3 regions of the Exiguobacterium sp. s149 genome follow, and region 3 is predicted to be linked to each of the others. Evidence: riboswitches for the same ligand, from Rfam matches in the RefSeq annotation. Region 3 holds a riboswitch; each other region holds the start of a gene.

Region 1 (3,273 bases), on a different contig from region 3:
GGCTAAAATGGTCTCTTCGACAGAGGCACGATCCATAGTAAGTCCCCCTTAGAATAATGATGTCTTACAATCATTACCCGCTACCAGGTGACTTAAACCGGGCGGAGACGCAAAAAAAAGTCACCCCTCAAATGAGTGGTGACTTCCATAATGGAGCATAGCGGGCTCGAACCGCTGACCTCCACGCTGCCAGCGTGGCGCTCTCCCAGCTGAGCTAATGCCCCGTTCGAAAATTATTATATCATCCTAGTAAAACATTTGGCAATGGATATTTTTAAATTTTTTCGAACAAAGTTTAATCGTGCGTAAACGTGGGAAAATCATTGGTAATGTTATTCTACGAAAGCAGGTGTTATCTATGGAAATGATTTTACTCGCACTCTTACCTGCCTTGATGTGGGGGAGTATCCCGCTCATCGTGTCGAAAGTCGGTGGTAAGCCGATTCAACAGTTAATCGGGACGACGATTGGGGCGATGGTGATGGCGGTCATCATCGCACTCGTATTCAATCCGGAGTTCACGACGCTAGCAATCGTGACCGGCTTCATCTCCGGTGTGTTCTGGGCACTCGGGCAATATTTACAGTTCCAATCGTTCCAAATTTTAAGTGTATCGAAAGCGATGCCGATCAGCACCGGTATGCAACTCGTCGGGACGTCCTTGTTCGGCGTCATCGTGCTCGGTGATTGGCAGACGTCGACCGAGTTATGGCTCGGTTTTTCTGCGCTCGTGTTGATTATCATCGGGGCGGCACTGACGTCATATCAGCAGAACAAAGACGGCGACAGTAGCGGGGCCTTGAAGAAAGGCTTGCTCGTCCTGCTCGTGTCGAGTATCGGTTATGTGACGTATGCCGTCTTGACGAACTATTTCGAGGTCGACGGCATCACGGCCATCTTGCCGCAATCGGTCGGGATGTTCATCGCAGCGCTCTTGTTCAGCTTGCGCGAGAAAGATGTCAAGAAGTTCGACCCGAAGACGTTCAAAAACATCTTGGCCGGTCTCGCCTGGGGGATTGGGAACTTCGGGCTGTTCGTGTCGAGCGGTGAGGTCGGCATCGCGACGTCGTTCGCCTTGTCGCAATTGAACGTCGTCGTGGCGACGCTCGGTGGGATTTATCTATTGAAAGAAGAGAAGACGACGAAAGAACGGGTCTTCGTCTTTATGGGAATCGGGCTCATCGTCGTGGCCGGATTCATGCTCGGGATTGCGAAAAGCTAAAAAGACGGGTCAGACGACCCGTCTTTTGTTTACCAGGCTTGCTCGATGAATGCGTCGCGCCCAGATTTCTTCCGGTCCTCTTTATAGTGGGCCGGATTTTTTTTATGGAAGTCTTGATGGTATTCCTCGGCCGGATAGAACGTGTCGGCCGGTAGAATCTTCGTGACGATTGGCTGTTTGAATCGTCCGCTCGCCGCGAGCGCGTCGCGACTCTGCTCTGCTTTCACGCGTTGTTCTTCAGTATGATAGAAGATGGCCGGCGCATATTGGCTGCCGCGGTCTTGGAACTGGCCGCCGTCATCGGTCGGATCGGTCTGAATCCAATATAGTTCGAGCAGGCGCTCATAAACGAACAGCGTCGGGTCGAACGTGATCTCGACGACCTCATAATGTCCCGTCGTCCCTGTTTTCACTTGTTCATACGTCGGGTCATCGACGTGACCTCCCGTATAACCGGATACGATTGACTCGATGCCAGGTTGCTCCTCGAACGGCGTCACCATGCACCAAAAACAGCCGCCTGCGAATGTTGCTTTTTCCATTAGTAAGTCCCCCTCGATCAATTTTCCCAAAAAAAGCGCTCATGTCATCGACATGAGCGCTCTGTCATATCGGCCAAGGCACATGCCTTGCTGGAAGTAGCACCTTGCCGAAGCAGGTTGCTGTGAAGTCATAGAGCCAGGTCTCTCGTTCACTCAAGATATCGATATGTAGTTGGTGAGAGCATCATACCATCAGATTTGAAGCGGCGTCAACGGTTTGGTTTGCGTCGAAGTTGGAACAAGGTGGCGCCGAGAATCAAGATGACGAGGACGATGGAGAGCGGTAGCGTATACGGAGCGTCCCCGGCATATAGCTGTAAGAAGAACAAGGCAAAGACGGACAATAAGACGAGTACGTACGAACGATTCATAGTAACCTCCCTTTTCTTTCAGTGTACCAAGTTACATATTCGTTGGCGAACGAAAACAGGAAATCATCTGGAGATAGCGAATACCATCGAGTGACCAAAGGAGGAATCTATATGACTGAACCAAACACATGTTTCGAACTCGATATCGAGACCGCCCAGCGCGGATATAAAGAAGGAACGTTCACGGCGCGTGACGTGACGGCCTACTATTTGACACGGATCGCCCAGTTGAACGACAAGCTGAGAGCGGTCATTCAAGTGAACCCGGACGCCTTGTTCGAGGCCGAGGCGGCCGACCGGGCGTTTCGACGAGGTGACCGCTTGCCGTTGCTCGGCATCCCGGTGTTGATTAAAGACAATGTCGAGACGGCGGGATTGATGAAGACGACGGCCGGGGCCGTCGCCCTCGCGCATCACTTCGCCGGCCGGGACGCCCATCTCGTTCAAAGCCTGCGCGCGAATGGGGCCATCATCCTCGGAAAAGCGAACTTATCCGAATGGGCCAACTTTTTGACTGAGGGCATGCCGAACGGCTGGAGTGGGGTTGGTGGCCAGACGCTCAATCCATATGGGGACAAGCTCGATGTCGGAGGGTCGAGTTCAGGTTCGGCGTCGGCGGTCGCTGCCAACTTGACGTTGCTTGCCGTCGGCAGCGAGACGAGTGGCTCGATTATCCACCCGAGCGTCCATAATGGAATCGTTGGCATCAAACCGACCGTCGGTTTGATTAGCCGCAGCGGCATCATCCCGATCTCCCGGTCGCAGGACACGGCCGGCCCAATGGCACGGACACTACGGGATGCGGTGCTCGCCCTTGAGGCGATGGTCGGGGAAGATCCCGCTGACCCAGCGACGACGCATCTTCCGGCCGGTCCGCCTTACCGGACTTGTCTTGATGAGCGGCAAGCAGTCGGTATGCGTGTCGGCGTCGTCAAGACCGATCTGTCTGAAGAAGAGCAGGTGCTCTACGACGAAGCGATCGCATTGCTGAAACAGAGCGGCATCGAGGTCGTCACCGTCGAACTGCCGTCGAAAGCAGGGCTCGACCAAGGGGATATCCTGTACCATGAGTTCAAGCTCGGAATCGAGGCGTATCTCGCCTCGACGACGCTCCCGTATGAGACGTTGTCGGATTTGA
Region 2 (3,273 bases), on a different contig from region 3:
GAGGAAGTGGGCGATCGACGTTCCGGTCGCGTTCATCTGCCAGCCAGCGATGGCGAGACCGAAGCCGGCAGCGACGACGCCAAGGTTGGCGGCCCCGGCAGCGACACCAGACAGGCTGATGGCTGTGGCAATTCCGACCGTCGAGATTGGCGATACGATGATGAGCGAGAACGCCATCGCGATTAACATGCCCATCACGATCGGTTGCAGTTCAGTCATCGTCATGATGATCGTTCCGACGTACGTCGTAATCTGTGAGATGTAAGTGAGTAGGAACGCGCCGATGCCTCCCGCGACGACGATGACCGTCATCGGCAAGACGAGCACCGTGTATGTCTTCAGGCGTGGCGACAACTGCATGACGAGGAACGTCGCGAGAGCGGCCGTCACACCGGCCGTGATGACGTCACCGATTCCGGCCATGAGGAACGCGCCTTCCTCGATGCGGATGGCGCCACTTCCGACCTGAGTCGCGATGCCGATCGTCCCGGCCTCGAGCGCCGATCGTCCGAACTGCATGGCGACAGCGACACCGATGATGACCGGTAAGAGGCGCATCGCAATCGTCGTCGCATCTAAGATGAACTGCAAGGACGGAAAATACGGCAAGATGGCTTTCGTTAATTCACCGAGCAAAGCGCTCGGGATGAGGGCGATGAGAATGGCAAGACTGAGGCCGTTCAAGACGTTCATTAAAAATTGTTTTCCGGTAAGCTTCTCTTCCGTCATTGGGGATTCACCTGTCCTTTTCTACTGGTTTGCTGTTATGTACAAAAGCGATAAAGTTAATGACCATACTATGCCTCTTTCTGCCGAGCGTCAACAAGAAATGTTGAAATGTTCAGAATTTTCCATTTGAGCACAACTTTTGAACCGATTGGCCTGGATTCATATACTTAGAAGAGAGGTGAGTAAAATGATGACAGACGGATTCTTATATATATACGCCCCAATGTGCGGTACATGCGCCGTGGCCGAGCGGATGCTCTCGGTCGTCGAGGCGGTCGACCCAGAATTGAAGATTGAAAAACGCGATGCCAACTTTATCCCGAACGAACTCGAGGCGTATCAGGTCATGAGCGTTCCGGCGCTATTGAAGCTGGAGAATGGCCAAGTTCGCGATCGTTTGTACGCATTTCAAAACGTCCAGCACGTCCTATCTTTCGTTAAGTGAGATAGGATGATTAGAATAATCTGAAAATTTTAAATAATCAGTTGACACAGAAAGTTCACGAATGATATATTCATTACAACATCTTACTTGAACACAACATAGGACGAGATTTTCCCGTCATCAAGACGTTTTCGAACAACCGCTGCATGAGCTTACGCGATTTCAGGTGGACCTTCCCTTCGATTGTCCCCCAAAAAAATCAAGCGTCGGGGCACCGGTCGCGTAATTGCATGGTCCGTTCGAAGACCGAGTGATGGTTGGGTAAAAGTCCCCCATATAAGGATGAATGCTCTGATCGGGCAAAAGAGGTTCATCTATGGGTTGTCCTTCAGTGACTCAAGGTGCTACGTTCTGTGTCATCCTCGGATGGCACCTTTTTTTATTTTGCTGAAAAAAATAGTTTGACATGAAAATAATGTGTCGCTATGATAAAGCTAATCAAATACGCAACCACTCTTATCAAGAGAGGCTGAGGGACTGGCCCTATGACGCCCAGCAACCGCGGAGCAATCCGAAATGGTGCTAATTCCAGCAAGGTGTATACCTTGGAAGATGAGAGCAATCGTTGTCCGTACGATAAAGTACGCACGTTTGCTCAAACGTGCGTACTTTTTTTGTTGTCAGGAGGGAAATGGATTGATTCAATTACGCAATGTGGCCAAATGGTTCGACACGAAAAACGGTCGGGTCCAGGCGGTCGATGATGTGTCGCTTACGATCGAAAGCGGCGAAATTTTTGGAATAATCGGATATTCAGGGGCGGGGAAGTCGACGCTCATCCGTTTGCTCAACCGACTCGAGGCACCGTCAAGCGGTGAAATCGTGGTCGCCGGCAGCGAGCTGACGAAGCTCACGCCGAAGGAACTGCGCGGGGTACGTAAAAACGTCTCGATGGTGTTCCAACACTTCAACTTATTATGGTCGCGCACGGTCGCTGAGAACATCAGCTTCCCGCTCGAGCTCATCGGGGTACCGGCGAGCGAGCGCAAACGCCGCGTCCAAGAACTCGTCGAACTCGTTGGTCTCGCCGGACGAGAAGACAGCTATCCGTCACAACTATCGGGCGGCCAAAAGCAGCGAGTCGGGATAGCCCGTGCGCTCGCTACGAATCCAGAAGTGCTCCTCTGCGATGAAGCGACGAGCGCACTCGACCCGAAGACGACGGATTCGATTCTCGAACTGCTCGTCAGCATCAACAAGAAACTTGGTTTGACGATCGTCCTCATCACCCATGAGATGCACGTCATCCAAAAGATTTGTCACCGTGTCGCCGTCATGGAGGCCGGAAAGGTCGTCGAGACCGGACAAGTCGCCGACGTGTTCCAACATCCGGAACAGCCGATTACGAAAGAGTTCGTCAAGCAGATCGGCGCGGTCGAAGACATGTCGCTCACGTTCGAACATTTGAAAGCTCGTTATCCGAGCGGTCAAATCGTCAAGCTCAAATTCTTGAACGAGACGGCCGAACAACCGATTCTGTCGGAAGTGTTGAAGCAGCATGACATCGGCTTCAACATCATCGGCGGAAAGGTGACGCAGTCACAAGTCGGTGCCCTCGGGACATTATTCATCCAATTGATCGGAGAGCCGGCTGAAGTCGAGCGGGCCATCGCCTCAATCCGATCACAGGCAGTGGAAGTGGAGGTAGAAAGCGATGTTTCCTAATGTAGATTGGCAAGTCATGTTAGAACAGACGTGGGAGACGCTCTATATGACACTCGTCGCCGGAGCCGCGACGTTCGTCATCGGTCTCGCGCTTGGGATGCTCCTATATGTCACGAACGAGCCGCTCATGATGAAGAACCGTCCGATTTACACGGTCATCAGTGCGGTCGTCAACATCTTCCGGTCAATCCCGTTCATCATTTTGATTATCTTGCTCATCCCGTTCACGTTACTCGTCGTCGGGACGATGCTAGGATCGACGGCAGCACTACCGGCACTCATCATCGGTGCGGCCCCGTTCTATGCACGGATGGTCGAGCTCGCGCTTCGCGAAGTCGACCGCGGTGTCATCGAGGCGGCCGAATCGATGGGAGCAACAAAATGGCAGATTGTCTATAAAGTATTGTTCCCAGAAGCATTGCCGGCCATCGTGT
Region 3 (3,273 bases):
CGACTCAAAAGCGTGCTCGCTCAATTCAAGTTCGACGAGACGCCCGCACTGTTCGGCCAAGACGAGTCCGGTGTTGACGCCGGCGTCAGCTGAGCTGTCACCACTCAAATAACGGGCCTCGTAAAACTTCGCGACCGTGTCGATGACACCTGCCCGGAAGTATTCATATGGTGAGCGAGAGATGACCCGTGAGTCGACGATGACCCGTTCGATGACGACGCGGAACATGTCGTAGCGGTCGTAGCTCCCGTCCTCCTGATAGACGACGCTGAGCGGTGTGAACGCCGCACAGTTGGAGGCGAGCGTTGGGACGACGATGAGCGGGACGTTCCGTTGATAGGCGACAAGTTTGGCCGTATCGACGAGCTTGCCGCCGCCGATGGCGATTAACACGTCGGCGTCAAACGGTTTGAGCCGTTCGACTTCCGAGTCCGTGCACTCCCCGCTGAACCTTGTTGCCGGATAGTCCGCGATTCCCGGATCGATTTCCCGAACGATGCCATATCCGTTCTGACCGTGCAGGACGTGGGCACGTCGGCCGTCGACTAAGTCATCGAGACGGTCGAGCGCGTCATCGGCGTGGTCATATTCAAGGACGGCCTGACGAATCATGCCCGCACCTCCTCATAGGCGGCAAACAACCGCTCGATTCGTTCGACGGCCTCGTCAATCTTCGGTTCCGGTGAGACGAGGCCGAAGCGGACGTATCCGTTCCCTTCCGAGCCGAAGAAATAGCCCGGGGTGACGGCGACACCGGCTTCATGCAGCAGTTTCCGCGAGAACGACTTGGCATCACCCTCAGGCACTTTCGCCCAGACGAAGAACGAGCCTTCCGGCGGTTCGACGGCCCAGCCGGCCCGGTTCAACCCGTCGATCAGGCGATCACGCCGTGCCTCGTACAGTCGTGCCAAGTCATCGCGAATAGTACGGGGCGCCTCGAGTGCGGCGACGGCCGCCGCCTGGATGGCCGAGAACACGCTGACGTGGACGTGGTCCTGATACGTGTTGATCGCCTCGATGATGTCCGCGTTCCCGACGGCGAAGGCGACGCGCCAACCGGACATGTTGAACGCTTTCGACATCGTATATACCTCGATGCCCACTTCTTTCGCCCCTTCCGCCTGCAGGAAACTCGGCGGGACATGTCCATCGAATCCGATGCTGCCGTATGCGAAATCGTGGACGACCATCAAGTCCCGCTCCCGGGCGAAACGGACGGTATCGTCAAAGAAAGCGGGTGAGGCGACGGCTCCGGTCGGATTGCTCGGGTAGTTTAAATACATGAGTCTTGCCTCTTGCGTATCGAGCGTCTCATAGTCCGGCAAGAAGCCGTTCTCTTCCCGGAGGACGAGGTCACGGACGACGGCACCGGCGAGGCGTGCCCCCGAGATGTAATCAGGATAGCCGGGATTCGGTAGCAAAATCCCGTCGCCAGGTTCGAGTACGCATTGCGGCAACGTGATGAGACCTGATTTTGAGCCGATGAGAATCGCTACTTCTGTCTCGGGATCAAGTTCGACTCCATACTCATTCAAATAGAACGTCGCCACTGCTTGCTTCAGGCGGGCCTGACCGCGGAACGGACCGTATTGATGGGTCGAGGCGTCGAGGAGCGCCGTCTGAAGCGCGTCACAGATCGGCTCAGGCGTCGGCAGGTCAGGCGTCCCTTGTCCGAGTCGGATGATGTCGCGGCCGGCTTGTTCGAGTTCGGCCACCTCGTTCGCGAGTCCGACGAAATGTTGAGGTGGTAACGTTTTAAGTAGATGTGAGCGTCTGTCAGTCATGAATAGTCCTCCTATGCAAAAAACACCCCTTTCCGAGGAAAGGGGTGTCGAGATACGGACGTATTCAAACAACCACCTTTCCATCTCTCAAGGTCACCTTGCTGGAATTAGCACAGTATTGAAACAATCTGTTGCTGAAGCTTCATCGGGCCAGTCCCTCCGCTTCTCTTGATAGAAAGTGTTTTATATGCGATTTGTCTTTTTGTAATATGTCACTTAGTTAACCAAACGTTACCAATCTTGTCAATCCTTTTTTGAAAAAGAGCATGTCCTCTTGAATCCCGATAAAAAAACGTTCATAGTGAAAGTGAACGTTATTCTACAAAATTTAAAACATGAGGGGATGGACCATTGGAACTAAACCGTCAATTGATTTGGAAGTTGAGCGTGATCGGCCTGATCTTGCTCGTGCTCTGGAAAGTCATCAGCGAACCGGATACGATTTCGCAGATGATGCATTATACGTTCCAGTTGCTGACGCCGATTATTATGGGAATCGCCATCGCGCTGCTCCTGAATACCGTCCTGTCCTATATAGAAGAACGGTTTCAACTAAAACGATATCAAGGCTTGCTGATCGTCTATATCATTTTTATCGGGATTCTCGTCATCTCTGCGGTGACACTGTTCCCACGCATTTATTCGAGCCTCGCCTCGCTCATCGAGGAACTCCCGTCCTACATCCGTCAGATTGACGGGTATCTCTCACAGTTGAACACGTATTTGAAAGAGTATAACGCGACAGTCGCCCAGGCCATCGATTTCAGCCGGTTCGAGGAGCGCTACTCGGGCTGGGTCGAGACGGCCGTCTTGTCGTCGGTCAGCTACGTGTCGAGCTTCACGATGACGCTCATTAACTTCTTGATTGGGATCGTCATCTCGATTTATCTTTTAAAAGACAAAGAGATTTTTGCCCGCATGTTCAAGCGGCTGTTGTATGCGATGTTCCCGGTCGCGTCAGCCAAGACGACGATCGACATCTTCCAAGAGATGGATTATATCTTCAAACGCTATATCATCGGGAAGTCGCTCGACTGCCTCATCATCGGGGTGCTGGCCGTCGCCGGTCTGTTGATTATCGGTGCGCCATACGCGCTTCTGCTCGGCGTCATCGTCGGTGTCTTGAACTTCATCCCGTACGTCGGGCCGCTGCTCGGGATTATCCCGGCGTTCATCATCACTTACTTCTATGACCCGTTCACGGCGCTCATCGTCCTCTTGTTCATCTTCTTGTTGCAACAATTCGACGGACTCTGGCTCGGGCCAAAGATTCTCGGCGACAGCGTCGGCATCACGCCGTTCTGGGTCATCACGTCGATCATCATCGGCGGCAGCCTGTTCGGCCTCGTCGGAATGTTCATCAGCGTGCCGGTCACGGCGATGATTCAAGTCGTGTTCTCGCGCTTGATCGACTACCGGCTCAGTCGCAAGAACTTGAATGAATTGTTATGACACATTGACGATTTAGGTTGACACATTTCACAGAAAT

What was found. A riboswitch is a leader RNA that binds a small molecule or an ion and turns the genes downstream of it on or off. The one in region 3 is predicted to bind S-adenosylmethionine.
Region 1: it holds a riboswitch for S-adenosylmethionine, as region 3 does, so the genes downstream of both, msrA (peptide-methionine (S)-S-oxide reductase MsrA) here and KNP81_RS11350 (aminotransferase class I/II-fold pyridoxal phosphate-dependent enzyme) in region 3, are expected to answer to the same signal.
Region 2: it holds a riboswitch for S-adenosylmethionine, as region 3 does, so the genes downstream of both, KNP81_RS01385 (methionine ABC transporter ATP-binding protein) here and KNP81_RS11350 (aminotransferase class I/II-fold pyridoxal phosphate-dependent enzyme) in region 3, are expected to answer to the same signal.

Annotation. Positions count from the first base shown of each region.
Region 1 is NZ_JACSLZ010000010.1:26,108-29,380, reverse strand. Features, by position in the region: gene KNP81_RS12515 (four-helix bundle copper-binding protein) at 1-36, opposite strand, end outside; tRNA gene KNP81_RS12510 (tRNA-Ala) at 152-224, opposite strand; gene KNP81_RS12505 (GRP family sugar transporter) at 359-1,222, shown strand; gene msrA (peptide-methionine (S)-S-oxide reductase MsrA) at 1,252-1,764, opposite strand; SAM riboswitch class I at 1,829-1,929, opposite strand; gene KNP81_RS12495 (hypothetical protein) at 1,974-2,135, opposite strand; gene KNP81_RS12490 (amidase family protein) at 2,247-3,273, shown strand, end outside.
Region 2 is NZ_JACSLZ010000001.1:275,148-278,420, reverse strand. Features, by position in the region: gene KNP81_RS01395 (PTS sugar transporter subunit IIC) at 1-729, opposite strand, end outside; gene KNP81_RS01390 (thioredoxin family protein) at 917-1,174, shown strand; SAM riboswitch class I at 1,628-1,733, shown strand; gene KNP81_RS01385 (methionine ABC transporter ATP-binding protein) at 1,811-2,839, shown strand; gene KNP81_RS01380 (methionine ABC transporter permease) at 2,829-3,273, shown strand, end outside.
Region 3 is NZ_JACSLZ010000008.1:38,215-41,487, reverse strand. Features, by position in the region: gene KNP81_RS11355 (iron-containing alcohol dehydrogenase) at 1-612, opposite strand, end outside; gene KNP81_RS11350 (aminotransferase class I/II-fold pyridoxal phosphate-dependent enzyme) at 609-1,784, opposite strand; SAM riboswitch class I at 1,862-1,962, opposite strand; gene KNP81_RS11345 (AI-2E family transporter) at 2,136-3,236, shown strand.